DNA from 2 places in the Streptomyces sp. NPDC041784 genome. Region 1 is predicted to be linked to the other one. Evidence: predicted binding sites of a transcription regulator. Region 1 holds the regulator's gene; the other holds the start of a gene.
The links. Region 1 encodes HspR, which represses chaperone genes until heat shock. Its sites were predicted from a motif close to TTGAGNNNNNNNNNCTCAA; they were not measured.
Positions count from the first base shown of each region.

Region 2: the regulator HspR is predicted to act here: its motif matches at 2,794-2,812, upstream of lon (endopeptidase La).

Region 1 covers NZ_JBVJAB010000012.1:46,125-50,504, reverse strand. The annotation lists gene ACZ6D7_RS25370 (fibronectin type III domain-containing protein) at 1-504, shown strand, start outside; gene ACZ6D7_RS25365 (PA14 domain-containing protein) at 513-2,174, shown strand; gene ACZ6D7_RS25360 (heat shock protein transcriptional repressor HspR) at 2,252-2,701, opposite strand; gene dnaJ (molecular chaperone DnaJ) at 2,704-3,879, opposite strand; gene grpE (nucleotide exchange factor GrpE) at 3,913-4,380, opposite strand, start outside.
Region 2 covers NZ_JBVJAB010000004.1:132,486-136,865, forward strand. The annotation lists gene ACZ6D7_RS10015 (MarR family winged helix-turn-helix transcriptional regulator) at 1-125, opposite strand, end outside; gene lon (endopeptidase La) at 348-2,771, opposite strand; partial or broken gene ACZ6D7_RS10025 (DUF5954 family protein) at 3,037-3,907, shown strand; gene ACZ6D7_RS10030 (hypothetical protein) at 4,177-4,380, shown strand, end outside.

The DNA of each region.
Region 1 (4,380 bases):
TACCGCGGTCAGCTCCTCGGCGAGGAGGGCGACGAACAGATCTGCTCCGGCTCGGAGTGGGAGTACCTGAGCGCCACCCAGACCTCCTACACCGACGTCACCCTCCCCGACGGCGCCCGCCGCTGCTACTTCGTGGACGCCCGGGACAAGGCCGGCAACTCCAGCTTCAGGTCGACGGGCACCGCCCACGCGATCGTCGTGGACGAGCTGGACCTGACCCCGTCCGTCGCCACCCCGGAGGGCTCGCCGCTCACCGTCGCGGCACGCGACGAGGGCGGCGGCCACGTGCACGTCTCCTGGAACGACGAGTCCGCGGCCTCCTACGAGGTCCTCCGCTGGAACCCGCTCACCCAGGAGTACGAGCAGCTGGCGACCACCCCGGACCGCTCGTACGACGACCCGACCGCCTCGCAGGGCACCACCCACTTCTACTGGGTGATCGCCCACTACGCCGACGGCACGCAGTCGCTGCCCGGCGCCGACCACGTGATCCTCGAGCCCTGAAAGAGAACATGATCCGCGCATCCCGCACCACCACGGCCGCGGCGGTGGTACTCGCCACGGCGGGCGGCCTCCTCACGACGGTGACCGCCCCCACCGCCTCGGCCGCGACGACCTGCACGTCCCCTGTCTACAAGCGCCAGTTCTTCGCCAACACCTCCTTCTCCGGCACACCGAAGAAGACCGACTGCGACTCCACGGTCAACGAGAACTGGGGCGCCGGGGCCCCCGCCTCCGGCCTGCCCAGGAACAACTTCGGCGTCCGCTGGACCGTGACGCGGGACTTCGGCTCCGGCGGCCCGTTCGCACTGTCCGTGACGGTTCAGGACTACGTACGGGTCTACGTCGACGGCGTCCGCAAGATCACGCTGTGGTCGGACACGGGCAAGACGGCGTCCAAGACCCTCAACCTCACCCTCCCCAAGGGCAAGCACACGCTCCGCGTCGACTACGTCAACTGGGAGAACGGCAACGCGAAGGTCAAGTTCGGGTACGCCCCCCGGACTTCGGCGACCGTGGACAAGGTGCGGCCGCTGGCGCCGACGGGGCCGACCGTGACGTACGCCCCGGCGACCGGCACGGCGAAGCTCACCTGGGCGAAGAACAAGGAGATGGACCTCGCCGGGTACCGGATCTACCGGCGGCCGCAGGGTGTCGCCACCTGGACCCGGCTGGCGTCCACCACCGCCACCACGTACACCGACGCGACCCTGCCGGTGACCGGTGACACGTACCTGTACGAGGTGCGGGCCTACGACAAGGCGGGCAACGAGTCGGCCGGTTCGGCGGACAAGTCCGTCGTCACCGTGGACCGGACCGCGCCGGCCCAGGTCACCGGCCTCGCCGGGACGGGCACCACCGCGGGCAGCTCCCTCACCTGGCAGGCGTCCTCGTCGAAGGACGTCCACCACTACGAGGTGTGGGGCGCGCCGGTGGGGCAGCAGGACCAGGACGGGCCGGCGACCGTGTTCGGCACGTCGTACGCCGATGCCCTGGCGGAGCCGGGGACGGCGTACTCCTACACCGTGCAGGCCGTCGACGGCGCGGGCAACATCGCGTCGGCCTCCGCGCCGGTGACGGTCACCCGCCCGACCGCCTCCGCCGTCCCCGCCCCGACCGGCGTCCAGGGCGCTCCCTCGGACGCCTCGACTCTCGTCACCTGGTCCTCGGACGCGGCGGACGCGACGGGCTTCCGTGTCTACCGGCGCACGTCGGCGACGGCCGCCTGGTCGCTGCTGGGCAGCACCTCCACGACGTCGTACGAGGACACCTCCGCCCCGCAGGGCAAGGCGTACTACTACGTCGCCGCCGTCGACGCCACGGGCCTGGAGTCGGTGCCCTCCGCCGAGGCGGTCGTCGACCGGCTCTCGCCGGCCACCGCGACCGGCCCGGCCGCACCACTGCTGACGCTGGTCTCGACGGGGATCCCCGCGCGGTCCGCCATCCAGGTCACGGCCGCGCCCGGCACGGGCCAGGAGGGGCGGGTGTTGCAGGGGTACTCCTGGGAGATCGACGGCGCCTGCGGAATCAGCGGCACCAGGCTGTCGACCACGGGCGCCATCTCCTGGACGCCGCCCTACAACGGGCCGTGCACGGTCACCGTGTACGCCGTTGACGCCTACGGGCGTCAGGGCGAGCAGAGCTCCTCGCTGGACTTCTGGGTCGGCCGCTGACGGCCCGGAGGACAGCGAAGAGGCCCGCATGCCGACAGTTCGTCGGCATGCGGGCCTCTTGAGCGGGATGGGTGTGTCTACTGCTCGGGCTGCCGCTTCGGCCGCCACACCACCAGCGCACTGGTCTGCTGGACCTCCTGGTACGGGACCAGGTCGCGGCGGTAGGAGGCGTGGACCGCGGCCTCGCGCTGTTGCATCGCCGCCGCCGCGCCGTCCAGGGCCGACTCCAGTTCGGCGACCCGGGACTGGAGCGCGACGACCTGGTTCTCCAGCTCGATGATGCGCTTGATGCCGGCCAGGTTGATGCCCTCGTCCTGCGACAACTGCTGGACGGTGCGCAGCAGCTCGATGTCGCGGGCCGAGTAGCGGCGGCCCCGGCCGGCGGTGCGGTCCGGGGACACCAGCCCCAGACGGTCGTACTGGCGCAGCGTCTGCGGGTGCAGGCCGGACAGCTGGGCCGCCACCGAGATGACGTAGACCGGGGTCTCCTCGGTCAGTTCGTACGGGTTACGTCGACGGCCGTCCATCCCTATGCTCCCTTCGCGGCCTCGAACAGCTCCGCCCTCGGATCCTCGTCCGCGGTCGCCTCGCGATACGCCTCGAGCGCGTCACGAGCCTTCCCCGTCACGTCCTTCGGGACACTCACCTCGACCGTGACCAGAAGGTCGCCGCGGCTGCCGTCCTTGCGGACCGCGCCCTTGCCCCGCGCCCGCATGGTGCGGCCGTTGGGGGTGCCGGGCGGCAGCTTCAGGGTGAGCGACGGGCCGCCCAGGGTGGGCACCCGGATCTCGCCGCCGAGGGCCGCCTCGGCGAACGTCACCGGCACCGTCACCGTCAGGTTGTCGTCCTTGCGGCCGAACACCGGGTGCTCGCCGACGTGGACGACGACGTACAGATCACCGGAGGGGCCGCCGCGCTCGCCCGGTGCGCCCTTGCCGCGCAGCCGGATGCGCTGCCCGTCCGTCACCCCGGCCGGGATGCGGACCTGCATGGTGCGGGACGACTTGGCGCGACCGCTGCCCTTGCAGTCCAGGCAGGGGTGCTCCGCGATCAGGCCGCGGCCCTTGCAGTCCGGGCAGGGGTCGGTGAGGGAGAAGCCTCCGCCCGAGCCCCGTGCCACCTGGCCGGTGCCGACGCAGGTCGGGCACACGCGCGGTGTGCCGTTCTTGTCGCCGGTGCCGGAGCAGGCCTTGCACGGGGCCTGCGAGGACATGCGCAGCGGAACCGTCGCGCCCTCGATGGCCTCCGTGAAGGTCAGGGTGACCTCGGTGTCGATGTCCTGCCCGCGCCGGGGCTGGGTACGGGTCGTCCCCGCTCCGCCGCGGTTGAACAGGCCGCCGAAGACATCGCCGATACCGCCGCCGAAGCCGCCGCCGCTGCCGCCGCCCTGGGGGTTGCCTCCGAAGAGGTCGCCCAGGTCGAAGTTGAAGGAGCCGCCCGCGCCCGGGCCCGGGCGGAAACCGCCGTTGCCGAAGAGGGCGCGTGCCTCGTCGTACTCCTTGCGCTTCTTGGGGTCACCGAGGACGTCGTTCGCCTCGGAGATCTCCTTGAAGCGCTCCTCCGCCTTGACGTTGCCCTTGTTGGCGTCCGGGTGGAACTCGCGGGCGAGCTTTCGGTACGCCTTCTTGATCTCGGCCTCGGTGGCGTCCTTGGGGACGCCGAGGACCTTGTAGAAGTCCTTCTCGATGAAGTCCTTGGTGCTCATCCTCGACGTCCCTCCTTCCGCGTCGGTTCAAGCTCAGCCCTCGTCCGGGCCACCGCTCTCCTTGTCGTCGGCCGCCGTCTCGGCCTCGTCCGAGCCCTTCACGGTCTGCGCACCCGGCTGGGGCTCGGCGACCGCCACCCGCGCGGGGCGGATGGTCCGCTCGCCGATCCGATACCCGGGCTGGAGAATCGCCACGCACGTCGTCTCGGTGACGTCGGGCGCGTACGAGTGCATCAGGGCCTCGTGGATCGTCGGGTCGAAGGGCTCGCCCTCCTTGCCGAACTGCTGGAGGCCCATCTTCGCCGCGACGGTCTCGAGGGACTCCGCCACCGACTTGAAGCCGCCGACGAGTTCTCCGTGCTCCCGCGCGCGGCCGATGTCGTCGAGCACGGGCAGGAGCTCGGTCAGGAGGTTCGCGATGGCGATCTCCTTGACCGCGATCCGGTCACGCTCGACCCGGCGGCGGTAGTTCTGGTACTCGGCCTGGAGGCGCTGGAGGTC
Region 2 (4,380 bases), on a different contig from region 1:
ACCTCGCGGGCCATCTCGCCCTGGTTGGCGCGGGCGCGGCGCAGCAGCACCGTCAGTTCCCGTTCCAGGGACAGGAACTCCGTGGACTCGCCCCCGCGTCCCTCGCCTTGCGTGTGTTCGTGCACGTCAGCACCCCTGATCCGGTTCCCCGTACCTGCCTGGTCCTCTACGTGCGTAGCTTTCCATGCTTTTCCCGGGGGTTCCGCTGCCGCTCTCCCGGTGCTGACCGGGGGTTGCCCCGTCGCTCTCCTGGTGCTGCCCGGATGTTCCGTGCCACGGGCGGGGTGCGGCGAGGCCCGGGCCTCCCTCACGAGAGCCCGGGCCCCGCCTTCTTCCGGCAGCGCCCGTCACGCCGCCACCGGAACCTCCGGCGACGCGCCGTTCACGGCGGGCGCGAGCGCCAGTTCCAGGACCTGGCGGACGTCGGTGACGGCGTGGACGTCCAGCTTCTGCAGGACCTCCGCCGGGACGTCGTCCAGGTCGGGCTCGTTGCGCTTGGGGATGATGACGGTCGTCACCCCGGCGCGGTGTGCGGCGAGCAGCTTCTGCTTGACGCCGCCGATCGGCAGCACCCTGCCGGTCAGGGAGACCTCGCCGGTCATCGCCACGTCCGTGCGGACCAGCCGGCCCGACAGCAGGGAGGCGAGGGCCGTCGTCATCGTGATGCCGGCGCTCGGGCCGTCCTTGGGGACCGCGCCCGCCGGGAAGTGGATGTGCGCTCCCCGGTCCTTCAGGTCGCCGACGGGCAGCTCCAGCTCCGCGCCGTGCGAGCGCAGGAAGCTCAGGGCGATCTGCGCCGACTCCTTCATCACGTCACCGAGCTGACCGGTCAGGGTCAGGCCCGCCGCGCCCGTCTCCGGGTCGGCCAGCGACGCCTCGACGTAGAGGACGTCACCGCCGGCGCCGGTGACCGCGAGGCCCGTCGCCACGCCCGGCACCGCCGTACGGCGCTCGGCCGGGTCCTGGGCGGACTCGGGTACGTGGTGCGGCCGCCCGATCAGCGCGCGCAGGTCGGCGGCCGTGATGGTGAACGGCAACTCCCGCTCGCCCAGTTCGTGCTGGGCGGCGACCTTGCGCAGCAGCCGGGCGATGGACCGCTCCAGGGTGCGCACGCCGGCCTCGCGGGTGTACTCGCCGGCCAGCTTGCGCAGGGCGCTCTCCTCGAGGACCACCTCGTCCTTGTCGAGGCCGGCCCGCTCCAGCTGGCGCGGGAGCAGGTGGTCCCGGGCGATGACGACCTTCTCGTCCTCGGTGTAGCCGTCGAGGCGGACCAGCTCCATCCGGTCGAGCAGGGCCTCCGGGATCGCCTCCAAGACGTTGGCGGTGGCGAGGAAGACGACGTCCGACAGGTCCAGCTCCACCTCCAGGTAGTGGTCCCGGAAGGTGTGGTTCTGCGCCGGGTCGAGGACCTCCAGCAGGGCGGCCGCCGGGTCGCCCCGGAAGTCGGATCCCACCTTGTCGATCTCGTCCAGCAGGACCACCGGGTTCATCGACCCGGCCTCCTTGATCGCGCGCACGATCCGGCCGGGCAGCGCACCGACGTAGGTGCGGCGGTGGCCGCGGATCTCGGCCTCGTCGCGGACGCCGCCGAGGGCGACGCGGACGAACTTGCGGCCCATGGCGTGCGCGACCGACTCGCCGAGGCTGGTCTTGCCGACGCCGGGCGGGCCGACGAGCGCCAGCACGGCACCGCCGCGCCGGCCGCCGACGACCCCGAGGCCCCGCTCGCCGCGGCGCTTGCGCACGGCCAGGTACTCGGTGATCCGCTCCTTCACGTCCTCCAGGCCCGCGTGCTCGGCGTCGAGGATCGCCTGGGCGCCCTGGATGTCGTAGGCGTCCTCGGTCCGTTCGTTCCACGGCAGTTCGAGGACGGTGTCCAGCCAGGTGCGGATCCAGGAGCCCTCGGGGGACTGGTCGCTGGAGCGCTCCAGCTTGTCGACCTCCTTGAGGGCGGCCTCGCGGACCTTCTCGGGCAGGTCGGCGGCCTCCACGCGGGCGCGGTAGTCGTCGGACTCCTCGGCCGAGTCCTTGGAGTTCTCGCCGTTCAGCTCGCGCAGTTCCTTGCGGACGGCCTCCAGCTGGCGGCGGAGCAGGAACTCGCGCTGCTGCTTGTCGACGCCCTCCTGGACGTCCTTCGCGATGGTCTCGGCCACGTCCTGCTCGGCGAGATGGTCGCGCAGTTGCTGGGTGGCGAGCTTCAGCCGGGCCACCGGGTCGGCGGTCTCCAGCAGCTCCACCTTCTGTTCGGTGGTCAGGAACGGCGAGTAGCCGGAGTTGTCGGCGAGCGCGGAGACGTCGTCGATGGCCTGGACGCGGTCGACGACCTGCCAGGCGCCGCGCTTGCGCAGCCAGGCGGTGGCCAGCGCCTTGTACTCCTTGACCAGGTCGGCGACCTGCCCCGGGAGGGGCTCGGCCACGGTCTGGTCGATACGGGTGCCCTCGACCCAGAGTGCCGCGCCCGGGCCGGTCGTCCCGGCCCCGATCTTCACGCGCCCCCGGCCGCGGATCAGCGCGCCCGGGTCGCCGTCGGCCAGCCGGCCGACCTGCTCGACAGTGCCGAGCACACCGGTGCTCGCGTACGTCCCGTCGATCCGCGGCACCAGCAGCACCCGGGGCTTCCCGGGCTCGGACCGTGCGGCGGCCTGGGCGGCCTCCACCGCGGCGCGCACGTCGGTGTCGTTGAGGTCCAGCGGAACCACCATGCCGGGGAGTACGACCTCGTCATCAAGAGGCAGTACGGGCAGGGTGAGCGATGTGGACGTCGAAGCCATGATCTCCCCTTCGGCAGTCAAGTTGAGCTATGCCGACTCAATGCATGGGCGGCTCCGGATGTTCCCGGGACCGCCGCCCGTTCGCTGTGGGCGATCACGGAGCGGGAAACCCGCCCACCCCCACCCGATCCGCCCCCTTCTCCCGACCCCCTCCTCCCCGCCCGCTCCACACTCGCCTCCATCCTCCCCTCCACACCCCTTCCCTATCCCGCCCACTTCCGGCATTCACCCCCAAGTCGCCGCACTCCACGACCACAATGCGCGTATGACCGATGACTGGAAGCGACGACTGGACGCCCTGCACGAGGAGCTGATCCGGCGGGACGACCCGGTCGCCTGGGTGACGGAGGCGGACGCCGTCGAGGCGTCCCGGCGCTACCCGCACCTCGCGCTGCGGGGGCCCGTCTTCGGGGTGGCGGCCCGGGACCCGTCCGCCGCCGCACCGTACTGGCGTCTGCTGAAGCCGGTGGTGGACGGCATGCCCCAGCGGGCCAGGGACTCGCTGAACTCGTTTCTGTGGCGCATGGCGAAGGACGGCACCGACGACCCGGCCGCCCGGCGGGAGCTGCTCGCGGCCGTCACCGTGCTGGACCGGGAGCCGGCCGACGAGGTCACGGCCCTCGGCGTGCGCTACCGGGTGGTGCGCGGCGACGAGTTCGCCCGGACCGGCGACGACGGGCTGGAGCCGCCCCGGCCCACCGACCCGGAGGCCATGGACCCCTCGTGGAACGAGCGCGCCGGCACCCCGTCCCCGGACCTGGACTTCGTGCTGGACCCCGGCCGGGACGAGGGGCCGATGGCCGGTGCCCTGCGGCTGGGCCTGCGCGACTTCGTCTATACGGGTGACCGCTTCCCCGCCGGCGTGCGCGCGGACTCCGCGCGGGCCGTCGTCACCCACCCGGAAGTCGTCCGGCTTCGCGGTGGTCGAACGCACGGACGAGGGCTGGACCCCGTGCGGGCCCGTGCTGCCGACCCCGCACGACGCGCGCCGCTCGCCACACGACGGGATGGCCGGCGTCTGGGCGATGCTGTACCGCTTCGACGAGGAGAAGAGGGCCCGGTACGCGCGTGCCGCCGAGGCGTTCCGGGCGGCGGTCCGGGCCGACGAGGCGAGCGTGGCGGACCGCCTGTTCCGGCCTGTGCTGGGGCGACCACGGCTGGCTGCGCACGTCGGTGCCGTACCGGCCGAGCCTGGAGGTGCCGTTCCTGATGTCCTGGCCGGCCGGCGGACTGGCGCGCGGCGGCAGGGACGACCGGCTCACCGGTCACGTCGGACATCGCCCCGACGTTCCTGGCGGCGGCCGGCGTCACCCCCGACACCCCGCACGACGGGCACTCCCTCCTCGACCCGCGCAACGACCGGGAGCACCTGCTGGCCGAGTGGTGGTGGAACCGTCAGGACAAGGTGCCGGTGCACACCTGGGCGTCGTACATCGGGAAGAGCGAGCAGTACACGGAGTACCACCGCGGCCGCCTCGGCACCGACGGGCGGGCGCGGGGCACCGGCGAGATCCTCTTCCGGGAGTACTACGACCTGCGCGCCGACCCCTACCAGCTCACCAACCTGCTGCACGGCGCGGACGCCGGGCGGGAGACACGGCTCGGGATC